Regions from separate parts of the Lysinibacillus telephonicus genome, predicted to be linked through region 4. Evidence: riboswitches for the same ligand, from Rfam matches in the RefSeq annotation. Region 4 holds a riboswitch; each other region holds the start of a gene.
The links. Region 4 has a riboswitch for S-adenosylmethionine ahead of metK (methionine adenosyltransferase). Riboswitches for the same ligand answer to the same signal wherever they lie in the genome.
Positions count from the first base shown of each region.

Region 1: linked by a shared signal. The riboswitch ahead of metA (homoserine O-acetyltransferase MetA) and the one ahead of metK (methionine adenosyltransferase) in region 4 are both predicted to bind S-adenosylmethionine.
Region 2: linked by a shared signal. The riboswitch ahead of MKY04_RS19500 (bifunctional homocysteine S-methyltransferase/methylenetetrahydrofolate reductase) and the one ahead of metK (methionine adenosyltransferase) in region 4 are both predicted to bind S-adenosylmethionine.
Region 3: linked by a shared signal. The riboswitch ahead of MKY04_RS01825 (O-acetylhomoserine aminocarboxypropyltransferase/cysteine synthase family protein) and the one ahead of metK (methionine adenosyltransferase) in region 4 are both predicted to bind S-adenosylmethionine.

Region 1 is NZ_CP155468.1:2,253,018-2,255,209, forward strand. It holds gene MKY04_RS10675 (sigma-70 family RNA polymerase sigma factor) at 1-123, opposite strand, end outside; gene metA (homoserine O-acetyltransferase MetA) at 377-1,315, opposite strand; SAM riboswitch class I at 1,420-1,529, opposite strand; gene MKY04_RS10685 (hypothetical protein) at 1,596-2,192, opposite strand, start outside.
Region 2 is NZ_CP155468.1:4,040,335-4,042,526, forward strand. It holds gene MKY04_RS19500 (bifunctional homocysteine S-methyltransferase/methylenetetrahydrofolate reductase) at 1-1,019, opposite strand, end outside; SAM riboswitch class I at 1,286-1,385, opposite strand; gene hemG (protoporphyrinogen oxidase) at 1,462-2,192, opposite strand, start outside.
Region 3 is NZ_CP155468.1:388,280-390,471, reverse strand. It holds gene MKY04_RS01825 (O-acetylhomoserine aminocarboxypropyltransferase/cysteine synthase family protein) at 1-975, opposite strand, end outside; SAM riboswitch class I at 1,089-1,198, opposite strand; gene MKY04_RS01820 (glycerol-3-phosphate acyltransferase) at 1,329-1,958, shown strand; gene nfsA (oxygen-insensitive NADPH nitroreductase) at 2,085-2,192, shown strand, end outside.
Region 4 is NZ_CP155468.1:3,249,781-3,251,972, forward strand. It holds gene metK (methionine adenosyltransferase) at 1-898, opposite strand, end outside; SAM riboswitch class I at 1,145-1,257, opposite strand; gene pckA (phosphoenolpyruvate carboxykinase (ATP)) at 1,456-2,192, shown strand, end outside.

The DNA of each region.
Region 1 (2,192 bases), 1.0 Mb from region 4:
ATATTCATTTTTAAAATAACTAAAAGCAATCCTATAGTGCGTATCTTCGTACATTTCTAAAAGTTCGAGGAAGGCTGATTTATCACCATCAATTGCTTTTTTCTCGCGTTCAAAGTTTTGCATATGTCTCCCCCTTTAATCATTAGACTTTCTATAATAAAAAAACGTTCATTAATTAATAACTTTTTCTATAAAGTAAAAAAGGGGCTGCTTTTGAAGCCATTTTAGGATGAGCCTACTGATGAAAATGACACGATTATTAAAGAAGTTGCTGATTACAAACAGTTGAGGGGCTGCTCAGAAATTTTAATTTCTAAACAACCCCAACATAAATTGTATTTATATTTTGAAAATTCTTAAGTAACCGTTACACTTTCTATATATGGTACTCAATCATGTCATCGACAAAATGCCAGTCGTATGGTGTTTCTTGGTATACGTAGTAGTTTAACCAGTTGTAGAAAAGTAAATGTGAATGGGCACGCCATGTGTTTTTTGGTGTTTTTGATGGATCGTTATTCGGGAAATAGTTTACTGGAATATCTACTGGCTCCCCTTTTTCAACATCGCGAATATATTCATCTGCCAACGTTGTTGCATCATATTCTAAATGGCCAGTAATCATAATATGCTTTGTATCTTTTGATTGGATAATAAATGGTCCAGCTTCTTCAGAGTAGCTTAATAATCTTAAGTCAGGATGGCTGCGTACATCATCAATAGATACAGAAGTATGTCTTGAATGAGGAGCAACATACTCATCACTAAATCCTCTTACTAAATCAACCGTAAGATCTGTAATGACATGCGAATAAATGCCAGAACATTTTCTTGGCAGTTCAAATTTGCCGATATTAAAATGATGATAAAGTGCAGCTTGTGCTCCCCAGCAAATATACATGCAAGATGTTACGTTAATTTTTGCCCAATCCATAATTTCTGTAATTTCTTCCCAATAGTTAACATCTTCAAACTCCATACGTTCTACTGGTGCACCTGTAATAATCATGCCATCAAAACGACGGTGCTTAATTTCATTAAATGTTTTGTAGAATGTGTCTAAGTGCGATTTTGAAACATTTCGCGACGCATATGTTGCTGTGTTTAGAAACGTTACATTCGTTTGTAAAGGCGTGTTCCCTAATAAACGTAATAGTTGCAGCTCTGTTTTCTCTTTTTCTGGCATTAAGTTGCAAACTAAAATGTTTAGTGGACGAATTTGTTGCGTTCTCGCGCGGTCTTCTTCCATCACGAAAATTTTCTCTTGTCGCAATTTTTCTCCAGCAGGTAAATTCTTTGGTATATTTATAGGCATTCTTGTTCCCCCATTTCTTATAATGCCGTTTTCATCTCTCTTTTAAATCAAATAAAAAACCCCTCATTCCAGCATGAGAATGAGAGGTACAATGTAAACGCGCACTCTTATCTCTCAAGACATAACGTCTTGCTGGAAGTAGCACCTTTCTAACTGCTGTTAGAGGTTGCTGAAGCTTCATAGGGCCATGTCCCTCTGCTTCTCTTGATAAGAAAGATGAAATTAAGCTAATACTAACATGGAAAATTAATATTTGCAATATTCGAGATTTATTTTTTTGTTAATATTTTTCTTGCCACATAGATTGTTCTTTTTCTTGTAATTGATACTCAAGAGTAGTGTCCCAAGAATCCAGCAGTGTGTTCCAAACTCGAGCATGAAAAGAACTTTTTTCTTTATCAAAAATAATAAACTCTAAACATGGGATATCATTGATTTGTACATTTTCAATAGCATCGATTGATGTAATGAACAATTGATCTGATTGCTGATCGTCTTCATAATTGTGCTGCAGCTTTCGTATTTCAGGTAAAATCTTGTCGTTATCAATATTAAGCTCCTCCTCATGTGAGCTATATCGATATATTTTTTCAGGAAAATCTTCAAAATCCAAAATTTCTTCAATATCCCCACTAAAAAATGACTGATGAGTTGGGCTATATAAAAGCTCTACGGAAGTTGTATCTTGATCTTCTTCATAAACGCCATTTGCTAATTGTTTCAACCCTTTTTCAGTTAATTGATAACAATCCTCAACTTTAGTGATAAGCCCTGTTTTATGCATTTTGGATAATAAATCTTGTACAAAGAGCTCTTCTACTAAAAGAATTTCGCTTAATTGCTCACTATTTTTAAATTTCGCTTTTTGTAATGAAAT
Region 2 (2,192 bases), 790 kb from region 4:
CCCTCTACAAAGGGGTCAATTTCTAAATGCCTTGGAGTATCAAGCTCCACAATAATTGAACGCTCCCGCTTCGCTTTTTCATGAAGTGGCTCAAGCTTACGCGGTTCTGGATCCTGTATAAAGATCTCTTGTTGCAGTTTAGTCTCTTTCGATTCAACAGGCTTTAGTTTTTCCAGTTTCTTCTTTACAGATTCAATATGTTTTGGCGTCGTACCACAGCATCCGCCTATTAAACGAACACCTTGATTTCGTAATTGAACAGATGCACGCGCAAAATAATCGACCTCTGACTCATAAATGACACGACCATCTTCTATATCTAATAACGATGCATTGGGATATGCTGATAAATACGCGTTTTCGGGAAGCTCTACACATTCAAATGCTTGTATTGTATGATACGGTCCTAGCCTGCAGTTCACACCAACTACATCCGCCCCAATACTCTCTAGTTCATTTAATGCAGCATTCAATCGGAGCCCATTTTGTAAAACACCAGGTTCATGCATCGAAACCTGAGCGATAATCGGTATATCAGTTATAATACGCAGCATTTTTATAGTTTCTGATAATTCTTCAAAATCATAATACGTTTCTAATAATAGACCGTCTAAACCGCCATTAATTAATACTTCTGCTTGAACTCGAACCGATGCTAATATTTCTTCTAAAGTAGAATCACTCTTTCGAACTCCTCGAATGCCCCCGATTGAACCAACAATAAATTGGTTTCCATTTGAAACAGCATTTTTTGCTATTGCAATTGCGGCTGCATTTATTTCTACAACTTTCGATTCAAGTCCATAGCGTGCAAGCTTAATCGCATTCGCACCATATGTATTCGTTTGGATGACATCTGCTCCAGCTGCAATATATTCTCTATGAATCTTTTCAATTACGTCAGGCTTTACGAGATTCATTTCTTCATGACAATTATCTAGTCCATACGAATATAATAGTGTTCCCATTGCACCATCTGCAGTTAAAACTTTTGATTTTAAAGCTTCCAATAATCTCATTTCTTTCACTCATCCCCCATCGGTTACTTTTAAAAAATTCTGTCTCTTTACGAGAAAAGCATAAACTCCTAAAGCTATGCATCTTAAACGTAATATTATGCTTTTGCTTGACCCTTATACCGCCGTTTACTCCTCTTATATGAAAGAGCCTTTGCGTTTACGGAGGAGTAGACTTCAACTTAGAGAATTCCTTCATCCGTTAAACTTCAAAAAATAAAAAGCCTTCTTTTTTCGAAAAGAAGGCTTAGCATGCTAATTAGATTTCCTTCTTATCTCTCGGCTCTTTGCCAGCTGGATTTAGCACCTTACATTTTGTTGGTTGCTGAAGCTTCATCGGGCCAGTCCCTCTGCTTCTCTTGATAAGAGTTGTTTTTTATTATATTAAGTTGAATCATATCTTGAAATAGCTCTTTCGTCAATACTATAATCAGATTTTTGTGAATCATTGCAATAATATGTTAGAAATTTTCTCTGCAGTATTTTTTCCATTTTCAATACATGCACCTATTCCTACGCCAAAGTAAGAGCAGCCAGCGATGAAAAGATTAGGATATTTATCTTCAAGTTCATTCTGAACAACCTGCAAAGCTTCATTATGCGCCAAATCATATTTAGGCATTGAATCAATCCACTTCTCAACATTAACAACAACAGGTTCTTCTTCGATATTCAAGCTTCTTTTCACATCATTTAGAGCTACTTTTGTAAGCTCCTCTTCTGACATAGCAGCAAGTTCTTCATACTTTGGATTATTATTTTTATAGAACAAGCGGATAAGTAAATTGCCATTCACTGATGTATGTTTCCATTTACGACTTGTCCATGTTGATGCATTGCATACTAAATCACTATTGTGTGAAACAATAAAACCAGTTCCATCAGCTGGCAATATTGAGTCAGGTACATCAAACCCTAAATACATAGTAATTGCAGAGGCATTTGTAAATTTTGATAATTGGTTATCTAATTCTTTATCGTTCAGTACAGATCGAACAACTTGGTTCGGTACAGCTAATACAACAGCATCAGCCAAAACGGAAGGTCGATTATCAAATGACACTTCATAACCGTTATTATGCTTTTCAACACTAATTGTTGCAGTATTTTTATAAAACTTTACTTCTGGCATTAATTCTTCAAGTCGATTAATTAATGCAGTTAAACCATTTCTAA
Region 3 (2,192 bases), 1.7 Mb from region 4:
CGATGGGAAGTTTTCTTTGCCAGGATAGTTTACATATTCCACGAATGGGTGGTTTTCAAGATATTCTGCAACCTTTAATGCATTTTCTCCATGCTTTGTATAACGCAAATGAAGCGTTTCTAGGCCTTGCAAGAAGTTAAATGCACTATCAGCACTTAAAGTTGGACCGAAGTCTCGCAATAATTGAACTCGTAGTTTTGTAGCAAATGCCGCAGCTGCTGTATCAATTCCATAACGCAGCCCATGGTATGATTCATCCGGCTCAGTAAATCCAGGGAAACGGCCTTGTGTCCAGTCAAATTTACCGGCATCTACTACAATACCTCCGATTGTTGTACCGTGTCCTCCAATCCACTTAGTTGCAGAATGAACAACTACATCTGCTCCAAATTCAATTGGATTGCATCCGTATGGGGATGGGAAAGTATTATCAATAATTAGCGGAAGTCCATGCGCATGAGCAATTTCCGCGATTTTCTCTATATCTAAGATATTTAAGCTTGGATTGCCTACTGTTTCAGCATAAATTGCTTTTGTTTTATCAGTGATTGCTGCTTCAAAGTTTTGTGGATTAGTTTCATCTACAAATATTGTTGTAATGCCATAGCGAGGTAAAGTATTTGCAAATAAATTGTAAGTACCACCGTACAGAGATCCAGCCGAAACAATTTCATCGCCTGCACCAGCCACATTTAAAATCGAAAATGCAATTGCTGCTGCACCAGATGAGACAGCAACCGCAGCAGTTCCTCCTTCTAAAAGGGCAACACGCTGTTCGAATACATCAACTGTTGGATTCATAATTCGAGAGTAAATGTTGCCAGGTTGTTCTAATGCAAATAATTTACGAGCATGTTCCGTATTTTCGAAAGCATAAGCGGTTGTTCGGTAAATAGGTACTGCAATTGCCCCAGTAACCGGATCCGGCTTTTGACCTCCATGAAGTAATTGTGTTTCTGGACGTAATTGTGACATGTTTCTTCCTCCTTTTTTATTTTAGATGGACGATCTTATGAGGAGGAGATTCGGAAAAACAAAAAGCCCTCTTCTTTTAAGAAGAGGGCTCGCTGACTGAGCAATTTTTCCTCCCCTTATCTTTCAGATCTAATTAGAATCTGTAGGAATTAGCACCTTTGCGTTAATAACACCGGTTGCTGGGCATCTTAGGGCCTAGTCCCTCCGCCTCTCTGGATAAAGGTATTTGATTCATGTTCCATCGTTGAGTTAACTATAATCCAAGCAAATTACTATGTCAACTATGAATTTAATTTTTTTGAAACTTCTTAAATATTAAACGAGTATACTGTAATAGAAAGGAGGTTTATAGATTGCTATTTGCATTAATTGTCGTCCTTATAATCGGTTATTTTATCGGATGTATTCATGGATCAAATGCTGCGAGTTTATTGTCAGGAGTAAACTTAAAAGAAGTTGGCCATGGGAATGCGGGTGCTTCAAATGCAACCTTGTCTCTTGGCTGGAAGTATGGTGTGCTTGTAGCTTTAATTGACATCGCAAAAGGTGTTGTTGCCATCTTATTACTTCGATTAGTCTTATTAAATTACACTAGCTTCTCAGAAAGCGAAATTTCAATTCTGCTGTTTATTATCGGAGCAGCTGTCATACTAGGTCACAATTTCCCTATCCACATGAAATTTCGTGGAGGGAAAGGAACTGCTTCATTAATTGGAATATTTATCGCATTAAACTGGAAATTTGGGTTATTAGCAGTATTAGCTCTTATTATCACTAGCCTTTTAACAAATTATTTAATTATCGGCGTTTTCATCCTATATGTAATTTTTTGCATTAGTGCCCTAATAATTGAACCGACAATTTGGCCATTTTTCATTTCTTTAACATTATTTTTCGTTGCATTTTTCCTGCATTTTGAAAATATAAATCGAATGCGTGTAGGCACTGAACCAAAGTTAACAGCAGCTTTTAAGAAAAAATAACTGCAGTGCTTAGCAAAGTTTTATTTTTGTAAAGCTAAGCAAAATATACTAATATAGCCTTATGGGATTTTGCTCATAAGGCTATTTTTATTAAGAAAGTACCAAATTCAAAGGGGAGATAACAAAATGTCAGTAAAAGAATTATTACGTAGTCATTCATCCGTACGAAAATATACAGGCGAACCAATTCCAAAAGAAAAGGTTATTGAATTAATAGAAACAGCTCAAATGGCA
Region 4 (2,192 bases):
CGATATTTTTAGCAACATATCTAGCTGCGTACGCTGCAGAACGGTCCACTTTCGTTGGATCTTTTCCTGAGAATGCTCCACCGCCATGGCGTGCATAACCACCATAAGTATCTACAATAATTTTTCGTCCTGTAAGACCAGCATCTCCTTTAGGTCCTCCGATTACAAAACGGCCTGTTGGATTAATGAAAAATTTTGTTTTTTCATCAATTAACTCAGCTGGAACAACTTCACGAATAACTTTTTCTTTTAAATCTTCTTGAATTTGTTCTAATGATACATCTTCATCGTGTTGTGTGGAAATAACAATTGTATCAATACGTTTTGGATGGTTGTCTTCATCATATTCAACTGTTACTTGCGTTTTACCATCTGGTCGTAAATATGCAATTTCTTTAGATTTACGAACTTCAGTTAATCTTTTTGATAATTTATGAGCAAGGCTAATTGGTAAAGGCATTAATTCAGGAGTTTCGTTACAAGCATACCCAAACATTAATCCTTGATCTCCTGCACCTATTGCTTCAATGTCCTCATCTGACATTGATCCTTCACGTGCTTCTAATGCTTGGTCAACTCCAAGAGCTATATCAGGGGATTGTTCCCCAATTGCCGTAAGAACAGCTAAATTTTCAGCATCAAAGCCATACTTCCCACGAGTATAGCCGATGTCTGCTACAGTATTTCTAACAACGCTTTGAATATCAACGTATGTAGAAGTTGTTATCTCACCTGCAACAAGCACCAACCCAGTTGTAACTGTTGTTTCGCATGCTACACGTGCATTTGGATCTTCTGTTAAAATTGCATCTAAGATTGCATCGGAAATTTGATCACAAATTTTATCCGGATGCCCTTCTGTTACACTTTCTGATGTAAACAGTCGACGGTTTGTCATTTGGTTTCCTCCTAATTATCTTAGCGAGACAGTTCTCGATTTTGATACGGTACTCATTACCCATGTTAAGTCCGCTTATCAATAGGACTCCAAGCCGTTGCTGCTTTTTAACACGAGGATTTAGAAAGGCACATAAAAATAGGTAGAATTCCTATCAATTTTCATTGTGTTCTATATTGAAAAAAAAAATTCCTCACTCACGTTTATTTGCATGAGTAAAAGGAATTGTCGTTTCATTACCTTTCACTCTTATCGTTCAAGGGTATGTCCCTTGCATCAGGTTGGCACCATCGCATTATAAATAATGCAGGTTGCCGGGCTTCATAGGGCCTTGACCCTCCACCAGCTCGGGATAAGAGTATCCGTTCATCTCAACATGTTACGTAATGTAAGGGCTGTTGTCAAATCTTTTTTCTCTAATTCTTAAAATGTTTAAAAATTAAAAAATAATTTATTCATTAGTATAGATTATTTAAATCAATGTGTTATACTATTTTTGACATATAAACAAACCTCCATGAGAGTGGGAATACTTAAAAAAGGATGGTATTTAATCGATGAATTCAGTAGAAATTGCAAACGAACTGAAGGAATTATTAAACGGTGGCAACATAAAAGTTCAACTTTCAGTGCCACAATTAGTGGAAAAATCTACTTCCCGCGGAGAAGCTATTTTAACTGTTGATGGTGCTATCGTCGCTGAAACAGGTAAATATACAGGACGTTCTCCTAAAGATAAATATATTGTAACTGAAGAGAGCACAAAAGACAAAATCGACTGGGGTAATGTAAACCGCGCGATTTCTGCTGAAGTGTTTGATAACCTTTATGTAAAAGTTATAAACTATCTAAAAGAAAAAGACGAACTTTACGTATTTAAAGGCTTTGCTGGCGCAGATAAAGACTCACAGCTTGCTATTCAAGTTGTAAATGAGTACGCTTGGCACAATCTTTTCTGTCACCAATTATTCATCCGTCCAACTGAAGAAGAATTAGCTTCTCATGTTGCAGAATTCACAATTGTATCAGCACCAAACTTTAAAGCTGATCCAGCAATCGATGGAACAGATTCTGAAACATTCATTATTGTATCATTAGAAAAGAAAATCATTTTAATCGGTGGAACTGAATATGCTGGTGAAATGAAAAAATCTATCTTCGGTATTATGAACTATTTACTGCCAGAAAACGGAATTTTCCCTATGCATTGCTCTGCAAACGTAGGTGAAGCTGGAGATGTTGCATTATTCTTCGGTCTTTCTGGTACTGGTAAAACAACTTTATCTGCTGATAG